One region of the Pantoea sp. Lij88 genome, then DNA from elsewhere that is predicted to be linked to it. Evidence: riboswitches for the same ligand, from Rfam matches in the RefSeq annotation. Region 1 holds a riboswitch; each other region holds the start of a gene.
The links. Region 1 has a riboswitch for thiamine pyrophosphate ahead of PU624_RS00635 (TenA family protein). Riboswitches for the same ligand answer to the same signal wherever they lie in the genome.
Positions count from the first base shown of each region.

Region 2: another riboswitch for thiamine pyrophosphate. It lies ahead of PU624_RS02345 (FAD-dependent oxidoreductase); the one in region 1 lies ahead of PU624_RS00635 (TenA family protein).
Region 3: another riboswitch for thiamine pyrophosphate. It lies ahead of thiM (hydroxyethylthiazole kinase); the one in region 1 lies ahead of PU624_RS00635 (TenA family protein).
Region 4: another riboswitch for thiamine pyrophosphate. It lies ahead of thiC (phosphomethylpyrimidine synthase ThiC); the one in region 1 lies ahead of PU624_RS00635 (TenA family protein).

Region 1 is NZ_CP118267.1:118,966-126,979, forward strand. Features, by position in the region: gene PU624_RS00620 (LacI family DNA-binding transcriptional regulator) at 1-251, opposite strand, end outside; gene ascF (PTS cellobiose/arbutin/salicin transporter subunit IIBC) at 507-1,976, shown strand; gene PU624_RS00630 (6-phospho-beta-glucosidase) at 2,013-3,443, shown strand; TPP riboswitch at 3,505-3,607, shown strand; gene PU624_RS00635 (TenA family protein) at 3,677-4,378, shown strand; gene PU624_RS00640 (ABC transporter ATP-binding protein) at 4,375-5,097, shown strand; gene PU624_RS00645 (ABC transporter permease) at 5,094-5,849, shown strand; gene PU624_RS00650 (ABC transporter substrate-binding protein) at 5,873-6,808, shown strand; gene PU624_RS00655 (sensor domain-containing phosphodiesterase) at 6,848-8,014, opposite strand, start outside.
Region 2 is NZ_CP118267.1:439,486-447,499, reverse strand. Features, by position in the region: gene PU624_RS02370 (DsbA family protein) at 33-575, shown strand; gene PU624_RS02365 (ASCH domain-containing protein) at 798-1,211, shown strand; gene PU624_RS02360 (HesA/MoeB/ThiF family protein) at 1,221-2,189, opposite strand; gene PU624_RS02355 (thiazole synthase) at 2,199-2,954, opposite strand; gene thiS (sulfur carrier protein ThiS) at 2,957-3,154, opposite strand; gene PU624_RS02345 (FAD-dependent oxidoreductase) at 3,138-4,082, opposite strand; TPP riboswitch at 4,214-4,333, opposite strand; gene PU624_RS02340 (cysteine hydrolase family protein) at 4,397-4,942, opposite strand; gene PU624_RS02335 (ArsR/SmtB family transcription factor) at 5,187-5,501, opposite strand; gene PU624_RS02330 (alkene reductase) at 5,518-6,636, opposite strand; gene PU624_RS02325 (hypothetical protein) at 6,789-7,676, opposite strand; gene PU624_RS02320 (P-loop NTPase family protein) at 7,884-8,014, shown strand, end outside.
Region 3 is NZ_CP118269.1:1,418,803-1,426,816, reverse strand. Features, by position in the region: gene PU624_RS10430 (MFS transporter) at 1-299, shown strand, start outside; gene PU624_RS10425 (mannitol dehydrogenase family protein) at 368-1,831, shown strand; gene PU624_RS10420 (GntR family transcriptional regulator) at 1,932-2,618, shown strand; gene thiD (bifunctional hydroxymethylpyrimidine kinase/phosphomethylpyrimidine kinase) at 2,671-3,471, opposite strand; gene thiM (hydroxyethylthiazole kinase) at 3,468-4,256, opposite strand; TPP riboswitch at 4,291-4,391, opposite strand; gene PU624_RS10405 (hypothetical protein) at 4,699-4,896, shown strand; gene PU624_RS10400 (AEC family transporter) at 4,994-5,953, shown strand; gene ahpF (alkyl hydroperoxide reductase subunit F) at 6,014-7,582, opposite strand; gene ahpC (alkyl hydroperoxide reductase subunit C) at 7,654-8,014, opposite strand, start outside.
Region 4 is NZ_CP118269.1:3,750,947-3,758,960, reverse strand. Features, by position in the region: gene thiE (thiamine phosphate synthase) at 1-126, opposite strand, end outside; gene thiC (phosphomethylpyrimidine synthase ThiC) at 129-2,051, opposite strand; TPP riboswitch at 2,139-2,239, opposite strand; gene rsd (sigma D regulator) at 2,392-2,898, opposite strand; gene nudC (NAD(+) diphosphatase) at 2,988-3,758, shown strand; gene hemE (uroporphyrinogen decarboxylase) at 3,799-4,866, shown strand; gene nfi (deoxyribonuclease V) at 4,869-5,537, shown strand; gene PU624_RS21390 (YjaG family protein) at 5,601-6,191, shown strand; gene hupA (nucleoid-associated protein HU-alpha) at 6,380-6,652, shown strand; gene PU624_RS21380 (DUF1481 domain-containing protein) at 6,722-7,384, shown strand; gene purD (phosphoribosylamine--glycine ligase) at 7,417-8,014, opposite strand, start outside.

The DNA.
Region 1 (8,014 bases):
GCGGAATGTGCCATTAATTCAGTGAAGTAGCTGCCGCTGTAGAGCGTGTTGGTGATCACCAGTCCGATGGTCTGAGAGGTTTTCGTCGCCAGGTTGCGCGCCAGCAGATTGGGTCGGTATCCGGTTTCCGCAATCGCCTTTAACACCCTTTCACGTTTTTCCTGCCCGACATAGCCATTGCCAGAGAGCACACGTGACACTGTCGCTTTCGAGACGCCCGCCCTGTCTGCCACTTCCTGAATCGTTGCCATGGTGATGCTCCTTTGCTGCGTCGTCCTGCAGTCTACCTAAGCCTCTCAATGTTGGAAATATTTACCCGGCCTGCGCACGAAGTTAACGGCGCCAGTCGGGTGACGCACCTCACAAAAAAGAAATCTGCCTGATTTCACCTCTTGTCGGCGCGATTAAAGCCCTTCATGATTTTGTGAAACCGGTTTCCTATTTGCCTGCTTGCAGGCGCAAAAACATAAAACCCTGACCGATTTACCCTACAGAGAAGAACGATCATGCCCATGAACTATGCCGAGGTGTCACGCGCCATTGTCGATGCGCTGGGCGGCCTCACCAATATCGAAGCCGTCACTCACTGCATGACCCGTCTGCGGTTTGTGGTGAAAGATGAAACGCAGATCGACATGCCCCGCCTCAAAGCGATTAAAGGCGTTATGGGTGTGGTACACAACGACACTCAGTGCCAGGTGATCATCGGGAACAACGTGTCGCAGGCCTATCAGGCCGTGCTAGCGCTGGGATCGCCCGGCGGCGCTGCACCGACCGTGCCGGTAAAACGCAAAATTACCCTGCGAGGCATCGGCGCAGGCATCCTGGATGCGCTGGTAGGCACCATGTCGCCGCTGATCCCGGCCATTATTGGCGGGTCGATGGTTAAGCTGCTGGCGATGATCCTGGATATGGCGGGCGTCTTCGAAAAAGGCTCGTCAACGCTGGTGATCCTCAACGTGATTGGCGACGGCGCATTCTTCTTCCTGCCGATCATGGTGGCGGCCTCTGCGGCGCTGAAATTCAAAACCAATATGTCGCTGGCAATCGCCATTGCCGGTGTGCTGGTCCATCCCAATTTTGTTGATCTGATGGCAAAAGCGGCACAGGGTCAGCACGTTGAATTCGCCTTTATCCCGGTGACAGCGGTGAAATATACCTACACGGTGATCCCGGCGCTGGTGATGACCTGGATCCTGTCGCACATTGAGCGCGGCGTGGATCGCATTACCCCGGCCGTGACCAAAAACTTCCTGAAACCGATGCTGATCGTGCTGATTGCTGCGCCCATCGCGATTGTGCTGATTGGCCCGATTGGCATCTGGATCGGCAGCGGCATATCCGCGCTGGTCTACACCGTCCATGGCTATCTTGGCTGGCTGTCGGTTGCGATTATGGGTGCCATCTGGCCGCTGCTGGTGATGACCGGGATGCATCGGGTATTTACGCCGACCATCATCCAGACCATCGCCGAGACCGGCAAAGAAGGCATGGTGATGCCGTCTGAAATTGGGGCCAACCTGTCGCTGGGCGGATCGTCCCTGGCGGTGGCGTTCCGGACTAAAAATCGCGAACTGCGCCAGACCGCACTGGCGGCGGCGGCCTCGGCCATCATTGCCGGCATTTCTGAACCGGCGCTATATGGCGTCGCGGTGCGCCTTAAACGCCCGCTGATCGCCTGTCTGATCAGCGGCTTTATCTGCGGCGCGGTCGCGGGCATTGGCGGGCTGGCCAGCCACTCAATGGCCTCACCGGGTCTGTTCACCAGCGTACAGTTCTTCGACCCGGCTAATCCCATGAGTATCGTCTGGGTCGGTGCGGTCATGGTGTTGTCGGTGGTGCTGTCATTTGTGCTGACGCTGCTGTTAGGGTTTGAAGATATTCCTGAAACTGAAACTGAAACGAAATCCGAAGCCGGAACCGCCGCGCAACCTGTGCCGGTTACCGAACGCACTAACGCGATTAATAGTCACTAAAGGAAAGGGTCACGCTGACCCGGAAAAGAGGATTGCATGTCTTATTCAAGGTTCCCGCAAGGATTTTTATGGGGCGGCGCACTGGCCGCCAACCAGAGTGAAGGCGGCTTTCGTGAAGGCGGAAAGGGCTTAACCACCGTCGATATGATCCCGCATGGCCCGCATCGTATGCCGGTCAAACTGGGTCTGGAAAAGCGTTTTACCCTGCGTGACGACGAATTTTATCCCAGCCATGATGCCATCGATTTCTATCACCGCTATCGGGAGGATATCGCGCTGATGGCGGAGATGGGGTTCAGCGTGTTCCGCACTTCGATCGCCTGGAGCCGTCTCTATCCCAATGGGGATGAACTGACGCCTAATCCGGAAGGCATCGCCTTTTACCGCGCGGTCTTCGAGGAGTGCCGGAAATATCATATCGAACCGCTGGTCACGCTCTGCCACTTTGATGTGCCGATGCATCTGGTCACGGAATATGGTTCGTGGCGTAACCGCAAGATGGTGAACTTTTTTGCCCGTTATGCCCGCACTTGTTTCGAAGCGTTTGATGGGCTGGTGAAGTACTGGCTGACGTTTAACGAGATCAATATCCTGCTGCACAGCCCGTTTTCCGGCGCCGGTCTGGTATTCGAACCGGGTGAGAATAAGGAGCAGGTAAAATACCAGGCAGCACATCATGAACTGGTTGCCAGCGCACTGGTCACGCGGATCGCGCATGAGGTCAATCCGGCTAACCAGGTCGGCTGCATGCTGGCCGGTGGCAACTTCTATCCGTGGTCGAGTAAACCGGAAGATGTCTGGGCGGCGCTGGAGAAAGATCGCGAAAACCTGTTCTTTATCGATGTGCAGGCGCGCGGCGCTTATCCGGCCTATGCCGCGCGGGTGTTCCGTGAAAAAGGCGTGACGCTTGAGATCGAAGCCGGTGATGCCGACATTCTGAAAAACAGCGTCGATTTCGTCTCGTTCAGTTACTACGCTTCACGCTGCGCCTCGGCGGAGATGAATGAGCAGAACAGCAGTGCCGCCAACGTGGTGAAATCCCTGCCTAATCCTCACGTGCCGCGCAGCGAGTGGGGCTGGGGCATCGATCCGCTCGGCTTACGCATTACCATGAACATGATGTATGACCGCTACCAGAAACCGCTATTCCTGGTCGAAAATGGCCTGGGTGCGCGCGATGAAATCGACGCGAATGGCGAGATTAATGATGATTACCGCATCAGCTATCTGCGTGAACACATCCGCGCCATGGGCGATGCCATCGAAGATGGTGTGCCGGTGATGGGTTACACCAGCTGGGGCTGCATCGATCTGGTTGCCGCCTCAACCGGTGAAATGAGCAAGCGCTACGGTTTCGTTTACGTTGACCGTGACGATTTGGGCAACGGCACGCTGGCGCGCACGCGCAAGAAATCGTTCTGGTGGTATAAGAAAGTGATTGCCAGTAACGGGGCCGATCTTGAGTGACAATGTCACTTAATATCGCGCACGCGTGCCGTTGTACTCCGGCACTAATTATCGTATAACGAATGTCTCCGAGGGGTGTCCTGTAATGGGCTGAGATGGCGAAAGCCGAACCCTTTGAACCTGATCTGGGTCATGCCAGCGAAGGGACGGGTCGGCAGATTTTTCTGCATTATCTCCTGCACTATCCCCTGTTCCAGACCGTATGCCCGGATCTCCCTGTTACTGGAGATCCCATGTCACATCCGCTTTTCGAAACCGGCTTTTATGGTCGTCTGCGCCAGCAGGCGGGCAGTCACTGGCACGCTTATGTCGCGCACGATTTTGTGCAGCAGCTCGGTCAGGGCACGCTGCCACCCGCCGCATTCCGCCACTATCTCACCCAGGATTATCTCTTCCTGCTGCACTTTGCCCGTGCCTGGGGTCTGCTGATCAGCAAACTCTCAGAGCCAGCCGCGTTGCGCAGCGCGACGGCATCGCTCAACGCCATCGTCAGCGAACTGCCGCTGCATCTGGCTTACTGCCAGCAATGGGGCATCAGCGAGGCGTCAATGGCGAGCGAACCCGAGGCCATGGAAACGATCAACTATACCCGCTACGTGCTGGACGTGGGTCACACCGGGGACGCGCTGGAACTGATGACTGCGCTGATGCCCTGTGTTGCTGGTTACGCTGAAATTGGCCTGACGCTGCTGGACGATCCTGCGACACGCTTTGAGGGAAATCCGTACGCTCCATGGATAGAGAACTATGGGGATGAATCTTACCTGGCGGGCGTCGGTTCCTCACTCCTGCTGTTTGAAGCCCTGGCTCAGCAGCGCGCGGGTGAACAACGTTTTAACCCGCTGACTGAGATTTTCACCACCGCAACCCGGCTGGAAGCGGCGTTCTGGCAGATGGGTCTCAATAGTGCTGCCCCTCTTCAGGTCAGTCCATGAACCCGCCGGGGATTTCAGTTCGCCAGCTCTGCCTGACGCTGGGTCAGCAGCAGCTGTTCAGCCAGCTTGATCTGGAGATCGCGGGCGGCGCTTTTACCGCTTTGCTGGGTGCCAGCGGCGTGGGTAAAAGCAGCCTGATGCGGGTCATTGCGGGTCTGACACCCCCGACCTCCGGACAGATTAGCGGCAGCGATGGCCTGCCGCTGACCGGGCGCATCGCCTGGATGGGGCAACAGGATTTGCTCTATCCCTGGCTCACGGTGGAACAGAATGTCTGCCTCGCGAGTCGCCTGAACGGGAAGAAAGCCGATCGCGACTGGGCGCAGCATCTGCTGGAACGGGTAGGTCTGAGTCACTGTGCCCGCGCGCGGCCCGCGACACTCTCCGGCGGGATGCGTCAGCGTGCGGCGCTGGCTCGCACCCTATACACCCGTCAGCCGATTGTGCTGATGGATGAGCCGTTCTCCGCGCTGGATGCACTGACGCGGACGCAGATCCAGACGCTGGCCGCGGAAGTGCTGGTCGGTCACACCGTACTGCTGATTACCCATGATGCCGCAGAAGCCTGCCGGCTCAGTCATCATCTGCTGGTGATCGGTTCTGCGGGAATAGAAGCCGCATCCCCACTCCAGGGTCAGCCACCGCGGGCAGCCGATGACATCCATGTTATCCAGAGTCAGGCCGCCCTGCTGAAACAGCTAAGCAGGATAGCCGGATGAGATCACGTTTAGCCGGACTTCACCGGGGAGTCACGCTGTTTGCAGGACTGATTGCGCTGTGGTGGCTCGCCACGCTGACCTCTATTCCGGCGTTTCTGCTGCCCTCGCCCGCTGCGGTCGCCGCCGCGCTGTGGCAGAACGCGGACTATCTGAGCCATCACACGCTGATTACCCTGATTGAGATCCTCAGCGGCATGGCGCTCGGCGTGCTGCTGGGTAGTGTGCTGGCGCTGGGCATGACGTTTTCGCCGTGGTTACAGCGCTGGATGATGCCGCTGGTGATTACCAGCCAGGCGATTCCGGTGTTTGCCCTGGCCCCCCTGCTGGTGCTGTGGTTTGGCTTTGGTATGAGCGCCAAAGTCGCGATGGCCGTGCTGGTGATCTTCTTCCCGGTAACCTCCACCTTTTTTGATGGCCTGCGTCGCGTCACGCCCGGCTATCTCGATCTGGCCCGCACTATGGGCGCTTCACCCACCGCACAACTGCGTCATGTCCGACTGTTAGCGGCGCTGCCCGCGCTGGGTTCGGGCCTGCGGATGGCGGCGGCCGTCGCGCCAATCGGCGCGATCATCGGTGAATGGGTCGGCTCAGCCGAAGGGCTGGGCTTCGTGATGCTGAATGCTAACGCGCGGATGCAGAGCGACATGTGTTTTGCCGCGCTCTTCATTCTGGTGCTGATGACGCTGGCGCTGTGGCTGTCTGTCGATCTCCTGCTGCGCCGCCTGATTACCTGGGCACCTGAGACAATTTAATCACCTGAAAAATGAGAAAAACCATGACTAAACTGCCCCTCTTTACCCTGCTGTTCAGCGCCTCCTTAGCCAGCCAGGCTCAGGCGATGGAAAAACTGACGCTGGTGCTCGACTGGTATATCAATCCCGATCACGCGCCGATTATGGTGGCTCAGCAGACCGGCGCGTTTGCAGCCGAAGGGCTGGACGTGAACATTGTGCCGCCTTCCGATCCGGCGCTGCCGCCGCGGCTGGTGGCAGCAAAGCAGGCGGACCTGGCGATTACCTATCAGCCGCAGCTGCATTTCTTCGCCGATCAGGGCCTGCCGCTGATGCGGGTAGGCACGCTGATTAACACACCGCTGAATACGTTGATGACGTTAGACAAAACGGTAAAAAAACCGGCAGATTTAAAAGGTAAACGTATCGGCTATTCGGTCAGCGGCATTGAACAGGCAACGCTGGCGACCATGCTGGCCCATGACGGTGTCAAAGCCGATCAGGTGAAGCTGGTTAACGTCAATTTTCAGCTCACCAGCGCCCTGATGACCGGCCAGGTGAATGCGGTGATCGGCGGCTATCGCAATATCGAAGCCCTGGAGCTGAAACTCGCGGGCAAAGCGCCGGTGGTGCTCAACGTTGAGGATTACGGTGTTCCGGCCTATGACGAGCTGATTATTGTCGCCAATCGTGATGAGGCACACTCGGAGAAAATTCAGAAGTTTTTGCGGGCACTGAAGAAGGGAAATGCCGAATTGCAGGCGCATCCTGAGGAGAGCTGGCTGGCCTTTGCCCGCGCGCATCCGGAGCTGAACACGCCGCTAAACCATCAGGCATGGCGTGCCACGCTGCCCCTGTTTGCCGCCGATCCGGCAAAACTGGATCGCGCACGCTATCAGGCCTATGAGCAATTTCTGTTTGATAACAAACTGATTAAAAGCATCACTCCGGTTGAGCGCTACGCCATCGGCAGTCAGTGATCAATGCGCCCGCAGCGATCGCTGCGGGCTGGTTACGGATTACTGATGTGACTTCTGATACAGCCAGTGTTCAATGTCGCTGGCGGGCAGCGGTTTTGAGAAGAAGTAGCCCTGAATCTGATCGCAACCGTAGGTTTTCAGTAATCCCAGGGTCGCTTCTGTTTCGACGCCCTCGGCCAGCACGGTGTAATTCAGCTCTTTCAGCATCTGAATAATGCATCTGACGATGATTTTTGATGCCTCATCTTCACCCATACGTGAGATCAGTGAGCGATCAATCTTAATCACGTCCAGCGGGATATCCTGCAGATAGCTGATGTTGCTGTAACCAACGCCGAAATCATCCAGCGAGATCACAAAGCCGTGCGATTTCAGCGCTTCCAGCCCTTTGATCGCCACATCACTTTTGGTGATCAACTCATTCTCCAGACACTCAATGCCCAGGATAGCGTTGGGCAACTGTGCCGCCGCCAGTTTCGCCACCAGCTGTTCGGCAAAATCGGCCCTGGCGAAGTCGCGCTCGCTGACGTTGATGGAGACAGGAATCAGATCGTACTCGCGATTCCAGCTCGCCAGCTGCTCAACGGCATGATCGATAACCCAGCTGGTCAGATCGGAGATCAGGTTAGTTTTACCCGCTAACGGGATAAATTCTGATGGGAAGAGTTCACCCCGCTCAGGATGATTCCAGCGGATCAGCGCCTCCAGCCCGACCGTTTTACCGGTTTTGAGACAGACTTTTGGCTGCCAGGCCAGGTAAAGCTCTTCGTCTTTCTTCAGCGCCTGAGCCAGATCGTTCATGATCATAAAGTCATCGGTGCGACGGGAGTCGTAACTCTCGTCAAACGACATCGCACTGATGTTCTCATCAATGGCCTCATGCAGCGCGCTCACCGCCTGACGCACCGTTTCATTCGCATCCATCTGGTCCGGCACAAACTCTGTTTCACCGGTGAAGACATCCAGGTCGAGCGTGATATTTTCCGCCAGATCGGCCTTCATGCCCTTAAACAGGTCGGGCAGATTATGCGCGTTATAACGACCTGAATAAGGCTGCACGATAGCGAAACGGCCCGGGGCAAAAGCGTAGAGCGTTTCGTTGTCCGGCAGCATGAGCCGATGTGCCACATCCTGCGCCATCTGCTTCAGCAATTTCTCCATCGGCGCAATACCCACCGCGCGTGAAAGCTCATAGGCGCGAATGAT
Region 2 (8,014 bases), 310 kb from region 1:
TTCCCGTTCCGTTTATCTTTAAGGAGTTATTGATGAGTCAGCAAGCAGATACACTGGTCTGGGGCCACGGCCCTTCGATCTTTGAAGTCTTTCTGGAACCCACCTGCCCTTTTTCGGTACGCACTTTCAATAAATTAGACGCGTTACTGGCGCACGCCGGGGAAGAGAAGATCACAGTGAAAATCCGCCTGCAGTCCCAGCCGTGGCACCTCTATTCCGGGCTGATTGTGCGCTATATCCTTGCCGCTGCCTGTGAAAGTAAAGAGGCGGCAAAGAAAGTGATGCAGGCGGTGGCCGATCATCGTGAAGAGTTTGAGTTCACCGATCACTGTACCGGCCCGAATCGCGATGCCACGCCAAACCAGATTCTGAACCGTCTGAAAGCGTACAGCGGCGTGGATGCCAGCGCCGCGTTCGATCAGCCTGATCTGCAGACCGCCATTAAATGGCACTGTAAATATGCCCGCCAGAACGGTATCCATGTTTCACCGACCTTTATGGTTAACGGTCTGGTGCAGCCGGAGCTCAGCAGCGGTGATGATATTGAGCGCTGGTCCAGCGTTCTGACGGGTTAGTGTTGTGCGCGGCTGCAATGGGCCGCGCCAGACTCTGCCTCACCTTTGCGATCCGTCACACAGGCGAACTCAATATCCTGATAATTAAGCCTGTTTTCCGGGGAGCAGGCCGGGTAAGCTGTACCGCTATCAGCAGCATTTACACCGCTGCTACATCATCTTAATGGCGCCGCTGGCCTGCAGTTATGCCGGCCAGGCGTTTATTTGATTGAGGATTTGCGGATGACGATGACGCTTGAACAGATACAGGACAAATATCCGGGTGCATTCGCAGATGCATTTGGTGACTCCCCGGCATTAGCCAGCGAGCTTGCAACGCTGGTTATTGCCGGAAAGAAGGTGGCTACCTGCGGTTCGTTACGCAGCTGGCAGGAGCAGGAAGTACTGCCGCAGCCGGGCGGTTACAGCATTGTTCTGAATGGTGAAAAAAAGCCCGTTTGCGTAATCCGGACCACCGGGTTATTCCTGACGCGCTTTGACCGCGTGACGCCCGAGATGGCGATGCTGGAGGGAGAAGGCGATCTCAGCCTCGACCACTGGCGGCAGGAACATCAGCGCTACTTCGAACGTGAAGGCTATTTTCACAGCGAAATGGAGCTGATTTTCGAGACGTTCCAGCTGGTCGAAGTGATTTAAACCGGCATCTTACAGCGTGTTTGCCGCCATCAGCGCCAGCCGCGTGATTCCCCGCGCGGTAAGGTTCTCAGCCGCCTGGGCCGCGCGCATACCGCTGGCGCACACCAGCACCACGCGCCGATCGCATGGCGGCTGCCAGGCCGCTATCTGTTGCGGCAGAATCCGTAATACCTGACTGGCCACACTGACCGCTGCCTCCTCCACGCTGCGCAATTCGACTATGCAATCGTCCCCCGTCAGCATTGGCAGATCGATAAACGGCGTGCCTGGCGCGTCCGGTTCGGGCGCGTCGTCGAAGCGAAACTGCCGCACATGCCAGTCCACAAAGTCGCAGTGAATCATGCAGCCGAGCGGCGATGGCGTCAGCTTCAGTAATACGCTCAGCGCCATCTGCGCCTGCATGGCGCCCAGCGTGGCCACCGCAGGTCCCATCACGCCAGCCGTGTTGCAGTTACCCGACGACGCGGGCAGCTGCGGGAACAGCGCGCGATAGCCGGGCGCACCGCCGCAGAATCCACCGACATAGCCTTTGCGCCCCAGCACCGACGCGCAGATCAGCGGCAGGCCGCGCGGATAGCAGGCGTCCGAGAGCTGATAAGTAATGGCGAAATTATCCGCCGCATCCACCACCAGATCGATTCCCTCCAGCGCCTGCGGCAGCTGACTGGCGCTCAGCGAGTGTGCATGCGCCTCGACGTGGCAGTCAGGATTTCGCTGAGCCAGCGCGCGCTGCGCGCAGATTGCCTTGGGCTGACCCACATCATCGACGCCAAACAGCGTCTGCCGGTGAAGGTTATGCAGCTCGACCCGATCGCCATCGTAAAGACGGATGAACCCGACACCCGCCCCTGCCAGTAACGGCAGCAGCGTTGCGCTAAGGCCGCCCGCGCCCACCACCAGCACCCGCGCCCCGATCAGCCGCTGCTGCCCCGCGTCGCCAATCTCCGGCAACATGGTCTGTCGCTGATAACGCTCCATCGCCACTCCTCAGAACTGTGCCAGACCAAAAATGGGCGTTGAGGCAGACGCCATGTCGCGCTGCTCCATCAATCCCGCCTGAAACGCCTCGTGCCCGCCATGGATTGCCGCAGCAAACGCCCCGGCCATCCGCACCGGATCGCGCGCTTTTGCCACCGCCGTGTTTAGCAGCACGCCGTCGAAACCCATCTCCATCGCCTGCGCCGCCTGGGCTGGCGAGCCGATACCGGCATCGACAATCAGCGGCACATCTTTAAACCACGCACGCATCGTGCGCAGCCCTTCGATATTGCGCAGCCCCTGACCGGAACCAATCGGCGCACCCCAGGGCATCAGGACTTCGCAACCCGCTTCCAGCAGTTTCTCGCCGACAATCAGATCTTCGGTGGTGTAAGGAAACACCTGGAAGCCGTCAGCGCAGAGGATCCTCGCGGCTTCAACCAGCGCAAATGGATCCGGCTGCAGCGTGTCGGCATGACCAATCACCTCAAGCTTAATCCACGGCGTGTCGAACAGTTCGCGCGCCATCTGCGCCGTCGTCACCGCCTCCTTTACCGTGTGGCAGCCTGCGGTATTCGGCAGAATGCGTTTGTTAAGCTGTTGCAGCAGCGTGCGAAAAGCACCGCCCTCACTGCCTTCCCGGCGCAGGCTGACGGTAATGATCTCCGCGCCTGATGCGTCGATCGCCTGATGCAGGATGTCCGGTGAGGGATAGCCGGCGGTACCGAGCAGAAAGCGGGATTGCGGCGTAAAGTGATAGAACATGATTAACCCCCCTGCATCGGTGACAGAATTTCCAGCTGACTGCCCGCCTCAAGCTGCTGGCTGGCATAAAGGCTGCGCGGCACAAACTCACCGTTCAGCGCGGTGGCGACGGTGCGCGGGTCGATCTGCTGCTCCGCCATTAGCTCTGCCAGCGTCTCTGCATCGGTTTCAATCGGGCGTCCATTAAGTTGAACTCGCATGAGTCATCTCCTGAGTAAGTTGCAGCATGAGTTTTTCAGCCATAATCGGTGCCAGTAAAAAGCCGTGACGGTAAAGCCCGTTTAACGAGAAACGGCCATTTTCATAGCGGACTTCAGGCAGGTTCTGTCGGTAAGCGGGACGCAGGCCGGTGCCGCTCTCCACGATCCGCGCTTCGGCCAGCGCCGGATGCAGGCTATAAGCGGCACTGAGCAGCTCCATCATCGCCCTGGCACTGATCGGGCTGCTGTCATGGCTTTCGACCATCGTGGCACCCAGCATGAAGTGCCCGCCTGCGCGCGGCACCAGATAGCAGGGAAAGCGGGGGTGCAGCAGCCGGACAGGACGGGAGAGCTGAACGTCGGACGTCTGCAGGATCAGCATCTCACCCCGCACAGCACGCAAGGCGGGCTGCTGGTCAATGGCATGGATGCCACGACAGTCGATGATTTTGCCGGTGGGGTTACCGCTGTGAAAAGGGACGCCAGCCTGCTGCAGTTTGTCGCGCAGTTGCTGCAGGGCGCGGCGGGGATCGAGATGCGCCTCAGCCGCAAAAAACAGGCCGCGGGCAAAGCGATTTTCCAGCGCCGGTTCGATGTCACCCGGTGCGACCCACTGATGCTTCAGGGTCATGCTGGCGAAGCGCGTCAGCTCGCGGCTGTCACGCGGCGGCGCTACCACCAGCGTGCCCTGCTGCACCACGCCATCAACGCGTTGCGCCCACCAGCCCGCAGCGTGCTGACCCCATTCGATCACCTGCTGAGGCGCGCTTTCCGCTTCGCACCAGGGCGCAAGCATGCCGCCCGCCCAGTGGGAGGCCGCGCGACAGTCTGGCTGCGTAATGATTTCGACAGTTTCTCCGCGCTCCACAAGCAGTGTGGCGACGCACAGCCCGGCCACGCCGCTGCCGAGCACCGACCAGCGGCTCATGGTAGCCACCGGACAGGAACAGAGAGATTCAGGATAAGATATTTCACTTTGGCCTCGTTATCAGTTAACGATGACCCGTGATACAGAGGGAAAAGGCAGAAGCATCGCGAACGCGCTCCTGCGGCAAGTATCTGATGCGATACCCGTCTTCCTACGCCAGTATCAACTGGGTCAGGTTCTAAGGGTCGCTAAGCCGCGCGATGCGCTATTAGCCTCTCAGTCTCTCTGGCGAGACTCCCCTGACGCGTTTAGTTGTAAGTTAAGCGGGCGGCTTCGTCAAGCCGCGGGCGAAGTGCAGCACATGAATATCGGCATTAAAGGGCCGACCCGGACGACCAGTCAGCGGCGGTTGCCAGCGTCACAAAGGGTCCCGCCAGTGTCTGATTATGATGACCAATAATCTTCTCCGCAGAGAGATGCGGATTATCGACGGTGGTATGCGCATCGGAAATCAGCACGACGTTAAAACCCAGTTCCGGTGCGGCGCGACAGGTCGTATCAACACAGAACTCCGTTTTCATCCCGGCTATCACCAGTTGTTTAACGCCTCTTTGCCTGAGCTGATGGTGCAGGCCGGTCTCTCTGAAACAGCTGGGATATCGTTTTGTGAAGACGATATCTGCCTGCGGGTTAACCTGCAATTCCGGGATGAGGCGAGTCAGCGGGCTTTGTTCGTTGAAGGGGGAATGATCAGGCCCGATATGGCGGGCAAAAAAGATGGGCACATCAGACTGCCGTGCTTTGGTGATAAGCAGAGTGATAGTCGACAGAATGCTGTCTGCGGCGAAAGGCGCCGCTGGACCATGAAAAAGGCCCTGCTGCATATCGATGATTAAAAGTGCACTTTCAGATGTCATCATGACCTGGCTCCATTCAGTTTTAAGAACGGAGAACAGGTCCCCGTCCGGTTCGGCGGGGAGTGGGAATCTGTTGTGTCAGGTGCCAGTCACAAAGTCGCCCACGCCGCCGCTGAGCGCGGTGGTGGTGACGGTGGTGAAAGACAGAACTGACATAAACATTTTCTGATCCTGAGTTAAGAATACGGGAAGCGTCACCCTCAACAGGAGGGGGCTGGAATCTACACTATCCTGAATGCTGTCGCTTTTAAAGCGCCTTAAGTGATTGCGTCACCGCACCAGTGATTTCACGAATGCGCGGTTCGGCGCGACGATAATAGGTCCATTTTCCCACTTTGCTGGCTTCGACCAGACCTGCACTGTGAAGGGCTTTCAGGCATAACGATGTGGCGGGCTGTGATAAGCCCGCCTTGTCCTGTATGAGGCTGGCACAGACGCCATACTGATCGAAGGGATAGAGCTGGGTATAGCCCGCAAACGCTTCATCAGGATTTTTAAGCCACTTCAGCACTGCCACTCTGGTCGGGTTGGACAGTAACTTCAGGGCATTTTCGGGGGACATGCCGCCTCACAAAATATCAGGATTGAAAAACAGGATAGTCAGTATAGCCTTTCTCAGTACCGCCATACAGGGAGGCGTTATCGACCTCATTCAGCGGATAGCCTGATTGAATGCGCGCGGGCAGATCGGGATTGGCGATGAATGATCGGCCAAAACCAAACAGATCGCCCCAGCCTTTTTCCAGCACATGCTGCGCTTTTTCTGCCGTATAGCGACCTGAATAGATGATCGGAGACCGGAATGTTTCCCGCAGCGCAACGCGGAAACTCTCTGGCATGTCCGGGCTATTATCCCAGTCCGCTTCAGCAATTGAGAGATAGCCAACTTCAAGTTCATTCAGCAGCTTTGCGGCACGGATGTAGGTCGCGTGGGGATCGCTTTCAACCAGGCCAAGATAGACGCGCTCTTCATCGGTACTGGAAAACAGCGGTGCAAACCGGACGCCCACGCGATGGCTGCCAAACACCGAGCTGACGGCCTCAACGACTTCACGCAGGAAGCGCAGACGATTCTCTGCTGAGCCACCATATTCATCCTTACGGAAGTTGGTATGTTCTGAAATAAACTGGTTAATCAGATAGCCGTTGGCGGAGTGCAGTTCCACGCCGTCGAAACCGGCGGCTTTGGCGTTCTCCGCTGCGCGTTTGTACAGCGCCACAATCTCTTTCACTTCTTCTGTGGTCAGTGCCCGAGGCTCGCTGGGTGCAGTCAGTATCCCCGCGCCTGGCCCGGTTTCAATAAACACCCGGACGTTGTCGGCTGCGATGGCTGAAGGCGCTACCGGTGGCTGCTTGCCTGGCTGAAGTTCATTATGAGATACGCGGCCAACATGCCAGAGCTGGCAGAAAATCGTGGCGCCTTCCTGATGTACCGCCTCCGTGACCTTTTTCCAGCCCGCGATCTGCGCCTCGCTGTGGATCCCCGGCGTCCATGCATAACCCTGCCCGCGAGGCTCAATCTGGGTGCCTTCGGTGACCATCAGTCCCGCGCTGGCACGCTGGCGGTAATACTCCACCATCAACTCGCCGGGAATGTTGCCCGGCTGTTCACTGCGGCAGCGCGTCAGCGGCGGCAGGACAATGCGGTTGCGAAGTTTAAGATCGCCCAGGTTCAGGGGGGTAAAAAGTGACGGCATAACAGTAAGTCCTCTGGTGTTTAAGAGGCGCCATTATATTTACACATTTAAATTTGTAAATGTGTAATCCGTGCTTTCTGTTCGGGGATCGTTTATCAGAGGGGTAATCCTGCAGACGTCACACTCAGGCCAGCTGCAGGATCATCAGAACATTAAGAAGCGTATTTTTCAGTGAACGCCTGCCATTGCTGGCGATAGACATTCAGCTGCTTCAACGCACCATCTATAGACGGTTGTGCAGCATTGCCGGGGTTGGGCGTGGCACGAATGATAGCCGCAAAGGCGCTGAATACAGTATTCATATCACTGCCCGAGTTCATGGCTTTCATCATGCCGTTCAGCTCAACCTGAGGCCGTGCGGTACCGTTTTCAAATGCTTTAAGATTATCACGTGCACTATCCTGCATATCACGGGTGCCATAATTCATCGCCAGCGTCAGCATATCCTGAGCGCCCGACAACATCGCGCTGTTTCGAATAGCCACTTTGACGTTTATCATCTGATCGGTGATGCGAGTCGCCTTTTGCTGATGGGATCCGGAGACATATTTTTCAATCAGAGTATGCAGCTTAGACTGAGTCAGGGTCAGTGACATGGCTTCAGAGGTATCGCTGTTATCGTACTGATTACGCCCCACCTGCCCTTCAGCCAGTACCTGATGTAAGGCAGCGGCGAAGTCATCCATCGAGCTCTGGGTATTGTCAGCCGTCATACTCAGAAGTGGCTTAAATGTGCTGGCATCCCAGCTGGTGTTGGGATCGTTGAACAGGGCATAGCCGAGGTTAACGGACGCCCCCTGATCGGATGACTTTAACTCTGCCAGTGCCTTGAGATTTTTTTCCTGTTGCTCAGCTGAGAGGGGTTCATCCCTGGCCTGTAACAGGCGCGCTCTTGCCTCGGGGGAGATGACCACCACACTGGCGGGTAACGCTTTTTCAGTCAGGCTCTCTTTAATGCTGTCCGATACTGTATTTGGTGTGATGAGCGTGGCTGAATATCCTCTTGCCACGTCTGTGGTAACGCCACTGATTAACCCCATAATGCCCTCTACGGTTTGTTTGGTTGAACAATTAATCGGCAGGATGTAACTCATCTTTACGGGGATAAATTCAATCCGTGATTCAGGCAACTTTTTAAGGTTTAAGGTAGGACGACATGACTTTATTTCATCATGGGTTCAGATATCTTAAGCTGGCCCCCAGCATATCAGCGCATCCTGACAGGGAAATTCAGAGGAAACGTTGTGATTAATGCACTTTCTTTAGACGCGCTCGGACCGCGCATTTGTATTATGGGTCCGTCGAACAGCGGCAAATCGACCTTAGCTGATGCTATTTCCCGCAAAACAGCCTTACCCGCCGTTTATCTGGATACACT
Region 3 (8,014 bases), on a different replicon from region 1:
CCGCCGTCATGATGATGTCGGTGTCGATTTTCTTTCTCTACATTACCGGCGCGATTTACTGGGCGATTATTCAGGATGTGGTGCACAAGAGTCGTATCGGCAGCATCAGCGGCTTCATCCATCTGGTGGGTAGCCTCTCCGGCATCATCGGGCCGATCGTCACCGGATTTATTGTTCAGCACACCGGCAAATTCGACAGCGCCTTTGTGCTGGCCGGCTGTGTCGCCGCGCTGGGTGCCTTCCTGGTGTTGTTTGTGATTCGCAGTCCGAAAACTGAAGATAAACCGGTTTCGGTCTGAGTGTTGTTCCACTAACAGAATGATGATTCTGGGGCGCTACGCGCCCCGTTTTCCATTAAGGATGGATTATGTTACAGCTTGATCGCCTGCCCGCTGAAGTACAGCGCCCCGCTTATGACCGCAGCAAATTAAAAACCCGCATGGTACATATTGGTTTCGGTGCCTTTCACCGCGCCCATCAGGCGCTTTGCAGCGACAGGCTGGCCGAAGATCAGGGCAGCGACTGGGGCTACTGCGAAGTGAATCTCAACAGCGGCGAACTGATTCAGGCACTGCGTGAGCAGGAACTGCTCTACACCCTCACCGAAATGGCCGATGATTCACAGCATACCCGGGTGATAGGCGTGATTACTCAGGCGCTGCATGGCAAAAGTGACGGTATTGAGGCGGTGATCAAGGCGATGAGTCAGCCTGATGTGGCGATTGTTTCAATGACCGTCACTGAAAAAGGCTATTGCCACCAGCCCGCCAGTGGCAATTTGAATCCCGATCATCCCGATATCGTACATGACCTGCAGAATCCGAATTCTCCCCGTTCGCTGCCGGGTCTGATTCTGGCCGCAATTCGCCGCCGACGCGATCAGGGTTTGCCTGCCTTCAGCGTGATGTCCTGTGACAACATGCCGGAAAATGGTCACGTCACCCGCAATGTGATTGTGCAGCTGGCCCGGCAGCAGGATCCGGCGCTGGCGGACTATATTCAGCAGCACATGACCTTCCCCTCCACCATGGTGGATCGCATCGTTCCGGCCATGACCGGCGCGGCTTTTGCCGCATTGACCGAACGCCTGGGGTCAAGTGACCCGGTAGCGGTTGAAGCGGAACCCTTCTTCCAGTGGGTGATTGAAGATAACTTCGTCAATGGTCGTCCGGCGTGGGAAAAAGCGGGCGCCGAGCTGGTCAGCGATGTCCTGCCCTATGAAGAGATGAAACTGCGCATGCTGAATGGCAGCCACTCTTTCCTGGCCTATCTCGGCTTCCTGGCAGGTTATGAGTACATCAGCGACTGCGTGGCCGATCCCCATTTCCGCGCCGCCGCCCGCTCACTGATGATCGATGAGCAGGCACCGACGCTGCGCACTCAGGGGGTGGATCTCAACGCCTATGCCGATTCACTGATTGCCCGCTATGAAAACCGTGCCATTAAGCATCGCACCGGCCAGATTGCCACTGACGGCACCCAGAAACTGCCACAACGCATGCTGGATAGTCTGCGCTGGCACCTGCAGCGCGGCAGCGACTGCAACCTCCTACTGCTGGGCGTGGCGGGCTGGATGCGCTATGTCGGCGGCGTGGATGAAAAGGGTCAGCCGATTGAGATCCGCGACCCGATGCAAAAGCAGCTGGCTGAGTGCGTTGCCGCCAGCGACGATGGCGAGGCCCGCGTGCGGGCACTACTCTCTCTTCGCGAGGTATTTGGTGAGGACCTGCTGCAAAATGGAGACGTGGTTGCCCGACTGACGGCCTGGTATCAGCAGCTGACTACGCAGGGCGCTCGCGCCACGGTGCATCGGTGTCTCAACCACGGCTAAAGGCGCTGAAACAAAGCGCTGGCGCAGATGCAGCACCCTGATTAGACTGACACTTTCCCATCGTGCTGGCCTCTGCCAGCCGTAATATGGATATTGCTGCATGTCGATCGCCTATACCATTACTACCAGCGAACCGGTGAATCAGCAGATTTACCGTTATCTGCGCAAAGATATCGTCACCTGCGCAATTCAGCCGGGCTCGCTGCTCTCTGAAAAAGAGGTGTCCGCGCGCTTCAACGTCTCACGCCAGCCAGTGCGCGAAGCGTTCATCAAGCTGGCCGAAGCCGGACTGGTACAGGTATTGCCGCAGCGCGGCACTTTCGTGCGCAAAATCTCCGCTAAGCGGGTGGCGGATGGCCGCTTCATCCGTGAAGCAGTGGAAGTGTCTGTGGTTCGTCGCGCGGCGCTGGAGATTAATGATCCAGCCCTGATGGCGCTGGAACACAATCTGCAGCTGCAGCGCATGGCGGCTGAGCGGCATGACAGCCAGGGCTTTCTGACTCTGGACGATGAATTTCATCGCCTGATTGCTGAAAGCATTGACTGCAAGCTGGCCTGGGAGACGGTGGAGAACATCAAAGCCGCCATGGACCGGGTGCGGTTCCTGACGCTGAGTGAGGTCTCTCCGCCGGAAAAAGTGATTGAGCAGCATGAAGAGATTTATGCCGCGCTGAAGCGTCACGACGCCGATGCCGCGGAAGCGGCAATGCGTCATCACCTGCAGGAGATGATCTTCTCGATCACCCCGATTGCCGAACGTAACAGCGCCTGGTTTGAAGCACCCTGAACCTGAAACCGCCCGCACCGCCTGATCAACAGGCCGATGCGGGCCTTCGTCGTTACCACCATTGATGAAAATGGTGAACCGGCCCGATACCCTTTCCGACCTCCAGCGAATCCGCCTGTAACAGCGCCTGCTGTAACCAGTTTTTAGCTTCCCCTATCGTCTCTGCCCAGTCAGCATGACGCGGACGCAACGCGGCTAACGCAGCCGACAGCGTACAGCCGGTGCCATGTGTATGACGGGTATCCACGCGCGACGTACTGAATCGCTGCTCTGCTGAAGGCGTAAGCAGCCAGTCCGGGCTTTCGTCCGCCGCCAGGTGACCGCCCTTCATCAGCACGGCCTGACATCCCAGGGCCAGCAAGGCTCGTCCCTGCTCGCGCATCTCCGTCTCATCTTTGGCAATCCCGCAATCCAGCAACGCCGCCGCTTCCGGCAGATTAGGCGTGATCAGCGAGACCTGCGGCAGTAACAGCTCCCGTACGCTGGCCACGGCATCTGGCGAGAGCAACGCATCACCACTTTTCGCGACCATGACCGTATCCAGCACCACAAAGGGGATCGCCGCATGCTTTAGCCGGGCGGCAACCTGTTCCACGATGGCCGTTTCTGACAGCATGCCGATTTTTGCGCTGTCGATGCGCACATCATCCAGCACCGAGTCGAGCTGGGCGGCAACAAAGTCAGGTTCAATGCGATAAACCGACTGCACGCCCTGCGTATTTTGTGCCACCAGCGCGGTAATAACGCTGGTGCCATAGGCTCCCAACGCGGAAAAGGTTTTCAGATCGGCCTGAATACCTGCGCCACCGCTGGGATCGGTACCGGCAATCGTCAGGGCATTAATGCGCTTCATGATTTCGCCTCCAGCGTCCAGAGTGCATCGATAAACGCCGTGGCAAAGCTGCCCGGCCCGCACGTCTGCGCCGCTGCCTTTTCCCCCGCCAGGGCCATGACCTGGCAGGCAGCAGCGACATTCAATAAACGATCGCCAGGCAGACTGCTGAAGCCCGCGACCACAGCCGAGAGCGCGCAGCCGGTCCCGACCACCCGCGTCATTAACGGGCTTCCCCCGCTTATGGCGAGGAATCGCTGACCATCGGTGGCATAGTCCACTTCTCCGGTAACGATCACCAGCGTGTTCCAGGTCTCAGCGAGATGCTGTGCCGCATCGAGTGCCGCATCGGCCTGATGCAGCGTATCGACACCGCGCCCGCCGCTGGCCTGCTGTGCCAGCGCCAGAATCTCTGACGCATTTCCCCGGATTACCGCCGGTTGCTGACTTAGCAACTGCTGGCAGAACTCACTGCGTAGCGTCAGCGCACCGACGGCAACCGGATCGAGTGTCCAGGGTGTGCCCGCCTCTCTGGCAGCGATGACCGCAGCCTGCATCGCCTGCTGGCGTTCGCGGGTCAGGGTGCCCACGTTAATCAGCAGCGCATCGGCAAAGCGGCTGAACTCTGCGGCTTCCTCAGCATCAATTACCATTGCAGGTGAGGCATTAAGTGCCAGCAGTACATTGGCGGTGAAGTTCTGAACCACGTCATTGGTCATGCAGTGCACCAGCGGTGACTGACGGCGGAAAGTGTGCAGGATGGGCGCGAAGTGCGCGGCAGAAAGGTGTTGAGATTGATGTGTCATCGTAGCTCCCAACCGGCGAACAAGAAGGCGAATGCGGTCAGGCATCAGACTTCCCTACGCTGGCATTATCCAGTTCAGGTCAGCGGGTTTTTCTCAGCCCTTTCCGTGTGGAAAGCGGCACCCCGAGTCGTGTTACGGCTTGCAGCATAGGAGAGCTGTGCGGCGAAAGCAAGCGACACCAGCCCGGCAAATAATCAGAGCTGAAACAATTCACATGATCCCGATCAACTCATGACGGTGGAAAAAAAGGCTTAATGCTGCGGGCTCACGGGATACCTCTTTATAGGTAACTCTGGTTATTACCCGAACGGGTAATATTTCCCGCAGTCATTCTGGTTTCTCCATAATAATTAACCTGCTCGCAGCGTCATCGTAAAAAACAAATTATTTCATTGAGTTAGAAAACTTCTGAAGCGGAACTTCATACTATTCAGGATGTATGATGCGATTGTCAGCGCTTATTCCACACCGCCATCGATGGCAGGACATTATTATTGAACGTCAGGGCGCCGTCGCGCCAAATGGCAGACATTACCTTTCCACCTATCTTTCCGCGCGTTGTCCGGGCTGCGGCGAAATAATCCATCGTGTCTATTACCGGGATATCAGCGACCAGCAGGCGCGTCGCTGGCTCGGGTAGCGTCCCGGCTACGGTCAATCCAGACACTGTTACAGTTAACAGTTAGTTAGCAATTTGTTAGTCTGATAACTAATCATCGTCTGACCAGACTCTCTCTATGCCACTGCTGTTTGAAAGCTTAAGCCATCAAATTTATCTGTCAGCCCCGCTGTTTATCCTGATCCTGCTGGGATACTGCCTGACGCGCCTCGGAAAATGGCCCGCCAGCATCAGCGAAGGAATGAACCGCTTTGTGTTTAACGTCGCCCTGCCCTGCATGCTGTTTCGGGTGATGAGCACGTTCTCGCAGAGTCCGCCGGTGGATGCACGCCTGTTACTGGCTTTCTTCGGCAGTTGCCTGCTGGTGTTTATCGTGGGGCGACTGCTGGCAACAAGGCTGTTTAATCTGGATGGCGTAGCAGCTTCGGTGTTTGCGCTGGGCGGCATCTTTTCCAATAACGTGATGCTGGGGATCCCGGTGGCCACGGTGCTGCTCGGGCCTGAAGCCCTGCCTCCGGTGGCACTGGTGCTGGTGTTTAACAGCCTGATCCTCTGGACCTTACTGACTGTTTCGGTCGAGTGGGCAAAACAGGGAAGTTTCTCGCTGGAAGGTCTCTGGCGCACCCTGATCGGCGTGCTGAAGAATCCCCTAATCATCGGCATTCTCAGCGGGACGGCCTGGAGTTTTCTGCAGCGCCCGTTGCCGCTGCTGGCCGCGGAACCGCTAAAGATGCTGGCTTCGCTGGCAGCGCCCCTGTCGCTGGTCACCCTGGGCATGAGCCTGGCGCACTATCGGGTGCGGGATGGGTTAAAAGAGAGCTATACCATCTGCCTGCTGAAGCTGGTGCTGCAACCGATGACGGTATGGGCTATCGCGTGGCTGACCGATCTGCCGCCGCTGGAGAGTAAAGTGGTGGTGCTGCTGGGATCGATGGCGGTCGGGGTTAACGTCTATCTGATGTCGCAGAAGTTCAATGTCATTACCGGTCCGGCGGCGGCCAGCATGCTGTTTTCAACGGTGTTTGCGGCAGTGACAACGCCGATATGGATGATGCTGATGACGCTGGCGGGCTATTAACAGGCCAAAAAAAGCCCCTCAGCACGGATGCTGAAGGGCTATTGTCTGGCTGACTAAACGTTATTCAGCTGATTTGGTGCGAATCAGATAGTCAAAAGCACTCAGTGAGGCTTTTGCACCTTCGCCGCTGGCGATGATGATCTGCTTGTACGGCACGGTGGTGCAGTCGCCCGCTGCGAACACGCCTTTCAGGCTGGTTTCGCATTTACCATCGATGATGATCTCACCCATTTTGTTGCGCTCAACCGCGCCTTCCAGCCATGGGGTATTCGGCAGCAGACCGATCTGAACGAAGATACCCGAGAGCGGCAGCTCATGGGTGGTCTGCGTCGTACGGTCAAGATAGTGCAGGCCGGTCACTTTGGTCCCGTCGCCTTTCACTTCAGTGGTCTGTGCGTTCAGGATCACATCAACGTTCTTCAGGCTGCGCAGTTTATCCTGCAGTACCTTGTCGGCACGCATCTCACCGGCAAACTCCAGCAGCGTAACGTGTTCAACGATACCCGCCAGGTCAATGGCCGCTTCCACGCCGGAGTTGCCGCCACCGATCACGGCCGTGCGCTTGCCTTTAAACAGCGGGCCATCACAGTGCGGGCAGTAGGTGACGCCTTTGGTGCGATATGCTTCTTCACCCGGCACACCCATGTTGCGCCAGCGTGCGCCGGTCGCCAGGATGATGCTGCGTGATTTCAGCACGGCGCCGGAGGCGGTTTCGATGGCGTGCAGTCCGCCCTCTTTCGCCGCCGGGATCAGTTTGATGGCGCTCTGGCTTTCAATCACATCCACGTTGTAATCATCTACGTGTGCACGCAGTGAACCCGCCAGTTTTGCCCCTTCGGTTTTCGGTACGGAGATATAGTTTTCGATATCCACCGTGTCCAGCACCTGGCCGCCAAAACGTTCGCCCAGCAGGCCGGTACGGATACCCTTACGCGCTGAGTAGATGGCTGCCGCTGCGCCCGCCGGGCCGCTGCCGATAATCAGGACTTCATAGGCGTCACGCTTGTTCAGCTCTTCCGCTGCACGTTTATCCGCGTTGGTATCCACTTTGCTGACGATTTCCGCCAGGCTCATGCGGCCCTGACCAAACTCTTTACCATTCAGGTAAACCGCTGGCACGCCCATCACGTTGCGTTCCTGAATCTCGTTCTGGAACAGGCCACCGTCAATAGCGGTGTGGCTGATGCGCGGGTTAATCACCGCCATCAGGTTCAGCGCCTGAACGACGTCAGGGCAGTTATGGCATGAGAGTGAATAGTAGGTTTCGAAATGGAAGTCGCTATCCAGCGCCGCGATCTGATCCAGCAGGCTCTGTGCTTCCTTCGACGGATGCCCACCGGTCTGTAACAGCGCCAGCACCAGTGAGGTAAATTCATGACCCAGAGGGGAACCGGCAAAACGCGGGCCGCTGTTCGAACCTGGGTTGGTGATCAGAAATGAGGGCTTACGCACCTGACGATCGTTCTCTTCGCGGAAGCTGACTTTGTCAGACAGGCCGGCGATATCAACCAACAGTTCACGGATCTCGGTTGATTTTGCACCCTCATCCAGGGTGGCAATCAACTCAACAGGTTTGGTTAATTTCTCAAGGTAGGCCTTGAGCTGAGTTTTCAAATTTGTGTCGAGCATAGTGATATCCTGGTCAAAAAATCGGGTGCCGCAGCACCCGATTGGAGAATGATCGAAAGGGCGAAGCGGGATTAGATTTTGCCAACCAGGTCCAGGGACGGAGCCAGCGTTGCATCACCTTCTTTCCATTTAGCCGGGCACACTTCACCTGGGTGAGAAGCCACGTACTGAGCCGCTTTCACTTTGCGCAGCAGGTCAGAGGCGTCACGGCCAATGCCTTCAGCAGTGATTTCGATTGCCTGGATAACGCCTTCCGGGTCAACAATGAACGTACCACGGTCAGCCAGACCTTCGTCTTCACGCATGATTTCGAAGTTACGGGTCAGGGCGCCAGTCGGGTCACCGATCATCGTGTATTTGATCTTCGCGATGGTGTCTGAAGAACCGTGCCAGGCTTTGTGGGTAAAGTGGGTGTCGGTAGAAACGGAGTAG
Region 4 (8,014 bases), on a different replicon from region 1:
GGGCTGATCCTTAATGCGCAGCTGCAGCGTGCGAACGCCCATCTCCAGCAGGCGTTCAATCCACTCGGGGCTATCAACCACCGGATAAAGCCCCAGGCGTGGGGCGGTAGCAGGGAATGCGGGCATCGTTACTCCTCCTTAATGGCATCGGCAGGGTGATACAGTTCGCCGCCGTGGCTGCGAAAACGGTCTGACATCTGCGCCATGCCCACTTCGACCGGCTCTGCGCGGGCATCCTGACGTGCAGCAAACTCGCGCACCTCCTGAGAAATCTTCATCGAGCAGAATTTGGGGCCGCACATCGAGCAGAAATGGGCCACCTTGCCCGACTCCTGCGGCAGGGTTTCGTCATGCATCGCCCTCGCCGTATGCGGATCCAGCGCCAGATTAAACTGATCCTCCCAGCGGAATTCAAAGCGTGCCTTGGACATGGCGTTATCACGGATCTGCGCACCCGGATGGCCTTTGGCCAGATCGGCGGCATGCGCCGCGATTTTGTAGGTGATCAATCCCTGCTTCACATCCTCTTTGTTAGGCAGACCCAGATGCTCTTTGGGGGTGACGTAACACAACATGGCGCAACCAAACCAGCCAATCATGGCGGCACCAATACCTGAGGTGAAATGGTCATAGCCGGGGGCGATATCGGTGGTCAGCGGGCCAAGCGTGTAGAAGGGGGCTTCATCGCACAGGTCGAGCTGTTCAGTCATATTGCGGCGGATCATATGCATCGGCACATGGCCCGGACCTTCAATCATCACCTGAACATCATATTGCCAGGCAATGCGGGTCAGTTCGCCCAGGGTTCGCAGTTCGGCAAACTGCGCCTCGTCGTTGGCATCCTGAATCGAACCCGGACGCAGGCCGTCGCCCAGGGACAGGGAGACATCGTAAGCGGCACAGATTTCACAGATCTCACGGAAGTGCTCATACAGGAAGCTCTCCTGATGATGCGACAGGCACCATTTCGCCATGATCGATCCACCCCGCGAAACAATCCCGGTCAGACGCTTCGCCGTCATCGGGACATAACGCAGCAGCACGCCCGCGTGAATAGTGAAGTAATCGACACCCTGTTCCGCCTGTTCGAGCAGCGTGTCCCGGAAAATTTCCCAGTTCAGCGCTTCGGCCACGCCATTCACTTTTTCCAGCGCCTGATAGATCGGCACGGTCCCGATAGGCACCGGGCTGTTTCGCAAAATCCATTCGCGCGTTTCATGAATATAACGGCCGGTTGAGAGATCCATCACCGTGTCGGCACCCCAGCGAGTCGACCAGACCAGCTTTTCCACCTCCTCCTCAATGGAAGAGGTCACCGCCGAGTTACCGATGTTGGCGTTGACCTTAACCAGGAAGTTGCGGCCAATGATCATCGGCTCCGATTCCGGGTGATTGATATTGGCAGGGATGATGGCGCGTCCGGCAGCGACCTCCTGACGCACAAACTCGGGTGTGATGCTGGCTGGCAGATGCGCGCCAAAACTGTGGCCTGGATGCTGTTGCAGCAGCACCTCGCTGCGGATTCGCTCACGGCCCATGTTTTCCCGCAGGGCGATAAACTCCATCTCCGGGGTAATCATCCCCTGGCGGGCATAGTGCAGTTGCGTGACGCGGCGGCCTGCGCGGGCGCGGCGCGGAGTCGGAAGATGATCGAAGCGCAGATGATCCAGCCCCTCGTCAGCCAGCCGCTGCTGGGTATAGCCCGAGCTGTTCTGTTCGAGAAGCTCGCTGTCGTCGCGTTCAGCAATCCAGCGGGCACGCAGTTTTTCCAGGCCACGATGCACATCGATCTGTGCCGCAGGATCGCCATAGGCACCCGCCGTGTCATAGACCGGCACCGCTTCATTCTGCTCATAGAGAGGCTGTTCTTTGCTGCCGCCGATGTGGGTCGGGCTGAGGGTGATTTCACGCATGGGAACGCGAATATCTTCCCGGCTGCCGTTAATCCAGATGCGACGGGACTGGGGAAAGGCACTGCCGCTTTGCAGAGAATCGATAAATTCCTGCGCCTGGGCACGCTGTTCACGACGGGTCATTTTTGGTTCAGACATAGCAATCTTCCAGTTAAGGGGGAACGATGCTTGTCCGGAGTTCGGAAGGAGTAACCGTATAAGCAGCACAAGCGTGCTGACATACAGAGAAGTTTTACTCTTGTTCCCTTCGCAGGTTCTAACCTGATCAGGTTCCGCGGATCCCGAATTAACGGTCTCAGCCCAACTGGGCACTCCGACAAGAAGCCGTTTTCACGCGGGTGTCTGATAAGAGACTCGGGCGTAAAAACCTTACATTTCAAAGCGAAAATAAAAAAGGTTCTTTGGAGAGCACTCCTCAGAACCTGTTCAGCATAAAAGGGCTACGGGATAATCTCAACCCCTTTGCCTGTGATAGTCATTACGCCGGACGGGCGATATGGCTGTCATTCGCTACCGGCGGGGGGACAAGTTTGTTATCCCATGCCAGCTGAATCAGCTTATCTTCCAGCGTGAAGCGTGCTTCCAGCACTTCACCCACTTCAGACAGCGCCTGCTGGAAAGTCATGCAGTTTTCGTCGTCAATGGCCTGCTGCAGGTGACCGTCATACAGTTGCATCAGACGCTCGGTGTTGGCTTCCAGCGGAGGATAGATCTGCGCGGCAGCAATCATCGGACTGTCGCCACTCATTTCACTGATGACGCGCTCGTAGATACTGAAGTGACCCGCAGAAAGATAATCGACCAGGCCGTGGCAGAAGTTGTCCAGCGCCTGCTCATCCAGACGCGTCAGCGCCTCTTTATTGGGTTTAAGACCGACCAGGTGATAATAGGTCACCAGCAGCTGACGACGGGCTTCAAGCCACGAATCGACCAGTTCATTACTGCCACCTACGCGTTCAGCCAGGACGTCTAACTGGTTAAGCATATCTAACTCCATGTGAGTTATAGTTGTTTATCTACACACTTAACATCAGGGCTTCAGCGTGCGAATTGACGCTAAGGATGACGAAATAAATGCAATGCGAAATCTCAAGCGTAGACGCTGGATGGTGGATTGTCAGCCATGAACAGAAACTTTGGTTGCCACAAGGTGATTTACCCCACGGAAACGCCGAAAAATTTGGTTTGACCGGCAGTAAGGCCCGGACCATTGGAGAATGGCAGGGGGAGAAAGTCTGGCTGATTTGTGAGCCTCGCACCTCCGATATGTTTTCAGTCCGGCAGCTCATCGATCAGGATGTCGAGCTGTTTCAGCTGGTGGGTCGCGGTGTGCAGCTGGCGGAATTCTACCGTTCTCATCGCTGGTGCGGCTATTGCGGCCATGAAATGCACCACAGTAAACATGAATTTGCCTGTCTCTGCAGCCATTGCCGTGAGCGTTACTATCCGCAGATTGCACCGTGCATCATTGTGGCTATCCGTCGCGGCGATGAAATCCTGCTGGCGAATCATGCCCGTCATCGCAACAAGGTCTACACCGTGCTGGCAGGTTTTGTCGAAGTGGGCGAGACGCTGGAGCAGGCCGTGGCCCGGGAAGTGATGGAAGAGAGCAATATCCGCGTTAAAAACGTCCGTTACGTGACCTCCCAGCCCTGGCCCTTCCCGCAATCGCTGATGACAGCGTTTATGGCGGAGTATGACAGCGGCGATCTGCAACACGACGGCAAAGAGCTGCTGGATGCGGCCTGGTTCCGCTTTGATGACCTGCCGCTGTTGCCACCGCCAGGCACCGTGGCGCGCCGTCTGATTGAAGATACCGTTGCCCTGTGCCGTGCCGAAGTGTAGAAGTGCTACACTACACGCCTGTTATTGAGAGAGTGTTGAGATGAGTGAACTGAAGAACGATCGTTATTTGCGTGCCCTGTTACGCCAGCCGGTTGATGTCACGCCGGTATGGATGATGCGACAAGCCGGGCGTTATTTGCCGGAGTACAAAGCGACACGCGCCCAGGCGGGTGACTTTATGTCGCTGTGTAAAAACGCCGAGCTGGCCTGTGAAGTCACCCTGCAGCCGCTGCGCCGTTATCCGCTGGATGCCGCCATCCTCTTCAGTGACATCCTGACCATTCCGGATGCGATGGGACTGGGTCTCTACTTTGAAACCGGCGAAGGCCCGCGTTTCTCTAACCCTGTAACCTGCCGCGCAGACGTCGAGCGTTTACCGGTGCCCGATCCAGAAATGGAGCTGGGCTATGTGATGAACGCGGTCCGCACCATCCGTAAAAACCTGAACGGCGACCTGCCGCTGATTGGCTTCTCTGGCAGTCCGTGGACGCTGGCCACCTACATGGTGGAAGGCGGCAGCAGTAAGGCGTTTACCAAAATCAAGAAGATGATGTATGCCGATCCCGCTACGCTGCACGCGATGCTGGATAAGGTGGCCGACAGTGTCATCCTCTATCTCAACGCTCAGATCCGTGCCGGTGCGCAGTCCGTGATGATATTTGATACCTGGGGCGGCGTGCTGACCGGTCGTGATTACCTTGAGTTCTCACTTCACTACATGCACAAAATTGTTGATGGCCTGCTGCGTGAAAACGACGGTCGCCGCGTGCCGGTAACGCTCTTCACTAAAGGCGGCGGACAGTGGCTGGAAGCGATGGCAGCCACTGGTTGTGATGCGCTGGGTCTCGACTGGACTACTAATATTGATGACGCACGCCGTCGTGTGGGCGACAAAGTTGCGCTGCAGGGCAACATGGATCCTTCTATGCTCTATGCTGCACCTGAGCGTATCGAGCAGGAAGTCGCTGGGATTCTGGAGCGTTTTGGCTCCGGCACCGGACACGTCTTCAATCTGGGGCACGGTATTCATCAGGATGTTCCACCCGAAAATGCAGGCGTCTTTGTTGAGGCGGTGCATCGTTTATCACGTCCCTGGCATCAGGAGTAATCATGGACATTGCCGCACTTCGCGCTGAGCAGTTACAACGCGCCGCTGACGTGGTGCGTGAAGATGACTTTGACGTATTGCCGCCCCGCTTTATCGGCGGAGCGGACGTTGGATTTGAGCAGGAAGGCACCGTTACGCGGGCAGCGATGGTGATACTGGAGTATCCCTCGTTAAAGCTGGTGGAGCATCGCATCGCGCGCGTTGAAACCACCATGCCGTATATTCCGGGCTTTCTCTCTTTCCGTGAATATCCGGCACTGATGGCCGCCTGGCAGATGCTGGAGCAAAAGCCGGACCTGCTGTTTGTGGATGGGCACGGTATTTCGCATCCAAGACGACTGGGCGTCGCGTCGCATTTTGGCCTGCTGGTCGATGTACCGACGATTGGCGTTGCCAAAAGTCGCCTGTGCGGGCGTTTTGACGATCTGGATGCGCAGCCTGGCAGCCGTCAGCCGCTGATCGACAAAGGTGAGCAGATAGGCTGGGTATGGCGCAGCAAAGTGCGCTGTAATCCGCTGTTTGTCGCGACCGGCCATCGCGTCAGCCTGGATACTGCGCTGCAGTGGGTCGAAAACTGTACGCGCAGTTACCGGTTGCCGGAACCGACCCGCTGGGCCGATGCGGTTGCTTCTAACCGAACCGCTTTCCAGCGCTGGCAAAACGCGCTTTAACACTGTTTGTGCTGCGGTTTTGCAGTTACACTGCGGCCAGCGAAACGAATAAGAGCCACCTTTATGTTACAAAATCCCGTTCATCTGCGTCTGGCGAAGCTGGAAAGCTGGCAGCACCTTACTTTTATGGCCTGTCTGTGCGAGCGCATGTATCCCAACTATCGCGCGTTCTGTGAGCAGACTGAATTTGCCGATCCGGCACTCTATCGCCGTATTCTTGATCTGATCTGGGAAAACCTGACGGTCAAAGATGCGAAGATAAACTTCGACAGCCAGCTGGAAAAGCTCGAAGCCGCCATTCCTGATGGTGATGCGTTTGAGGTTTACGGCGTTTATCCGGCTATCGATGCCTGTGTGGCATTGAGCGAAGTCGTGCATGCGCAGCTGAGCGGTGAAACTCTTGAGCATGCTATTGAAGTCAGCGAGACCTCAATTACCACTGTCGCCATGCTGGAGATGACCCAGGCTGGCCGCGAAATGACCGATGAAGAGCTGCGTGAAAACCCGGCTATCATCGATGAGTGGGACCTTCAGTGGGAGATTTTCCGACTGCTGTCGGAGTGTGAAGAGCGCGACCTTGAATTGATTAAAGGTCTGCGATCTGACCTGCGTGAAGCTGGAATTAGCAACATCGGTATAAATTTCCAGCAGTAAGGCGATAAAACGTGACTTCAGGCCCGAATTAGCGCGCCTGGAGGCTTCACATTGGCCCCCTGTCTGGTCTACATTTGGGGGGCTGAAAATTGTGGCTATCGGTGCGTGCAGGCAGAAGAGTGCCAGAATATGGCTTTTCCCTCGCACTCGTTGCTTAGCAAGCGATAAATACACTTTAAGGATAACTTATGAACAAGACTCAACTGATTGATGTGATCGCAGAAAAAGCTGACCTGTCTAAAACCCAGGCAAAGGCAGCGCTGGAATCTACTCTGGCTGCGATCACTGAGTCTCTGAAAGATGGTGATGCTGTACAACTGGTTGGTTTTGGTACTTTTAAAGTGAACCACCGCGCTGAGCGTACCGGTCGTAACCCGCAGACTGGCAAAGAGATCAAAATCGCTGCAGCAAATGTACCGGCATTCGTGTCTGGTAAAGCGCTGAAAGACGCCGTTAAGTAAGACGTCGCACTGCGGTTAAGCTTTAAAACAGGGGGCGTTTCGCCCCTTTTGTTTAAGAGGCCAGCCATCATGACCCCGCTGTTCCAGCGTTTATCTGTTCTGATTCTCTCCCTGTTTCTTTTCGGCTGTAGCTCAACTCCGGATATTCCTCCCTTTTCTGCCAGTGGCTATCTTGCCGATCGTGGCGTTGTGCGTATCTGGCGCAAAAACAGCGACCATCAGTCGGTCCATATCCGCACCCTCTATACGCCGTTCAGTGGCGGGGAAGGTGAGGTGACTGACTATGTCTGGCTGGAAGAGTCATTAATCAGTATTCAGCGTCAGGTGAAGGGCAAACAACCTGACGATGTGACCCTGCGCTTTGACCAGTCGGGTGGTCTTAACTTCATGCAGCGTCAGCTTGCAGGGCGGCGTGAAGCAGTCAGCCCGGATGCGGTTGAGCTCTATAAGTTTGACGCTCAGCGGATGCGTAACCTCAGCGATGCGCTGTTAAGCGGTCAGGTGTTCCTGAAACAGGGACACTGGCTGGGAAACAATGTGCTGGAGAGTTGTGAAGGCCAGAAGGTCAGACCCGCTTTTGATGCTGACGATCTGCAGATGCTGACACAGCAGCAGAGTAGCGCATCGACACCGCTGATGGTGTCATGGCTTGAAGCGCCTGAAGGGATACAGTTGTTGCGGGTCAGTCAGAAGGATGACTGCGCGCAGCAGCCGACAGAAGAAGATATGTGAAGTGAAAAGGGGGCACGCTGTGCCCCCTTTGCTTATTTGCGGTTAATGGCGCGGTAGCCGATATCGCGGCGACAGAAGCTGCCCTGCCATGAGATCGGCTTTGTCAGCTCGTAAGCGCGCTTTTGCGCCGCAGCCACATCGTCACCCAGCGCGGTGACGCACAGCACGCGTCCACCGTTCGTCAGCACCCGGTCTTCTTCCAGACGCGTTCCGGCGTGGAATACCTTGCCGTCAGCCACTTCCTCCAGGGGCAGGCCATGAATCTGATCGCCCTGAGCGTAATCACCCGGATAACCGCCCGCCGCCAGTACTACACCCAGCGCAGGGCGTGGATCCCATTGTGACGTTTTCTGATCCAGCTTGCCGTCACAGGCGGCCAGGCAAAGATCGACCAGATCCGACTGCAGGCGCAGCATGATCGGCTGAGTTTCCGGATCGCCGAAGCGGCAGTTAAATTCGATCACTTTCGGCTGCCCGGTATGATCGATCATCAGGCCGGCATAGAGAAAACCGGTGTAGACGTTGCCTTCAGCGGCCATGCCACGCACGGTTGGCCAGATAACCTGATCCATCACGCGTTGGTGGATCTCATCAGTGACGACCGGAGCCGGTGAGTAGGCGCCCATTCCG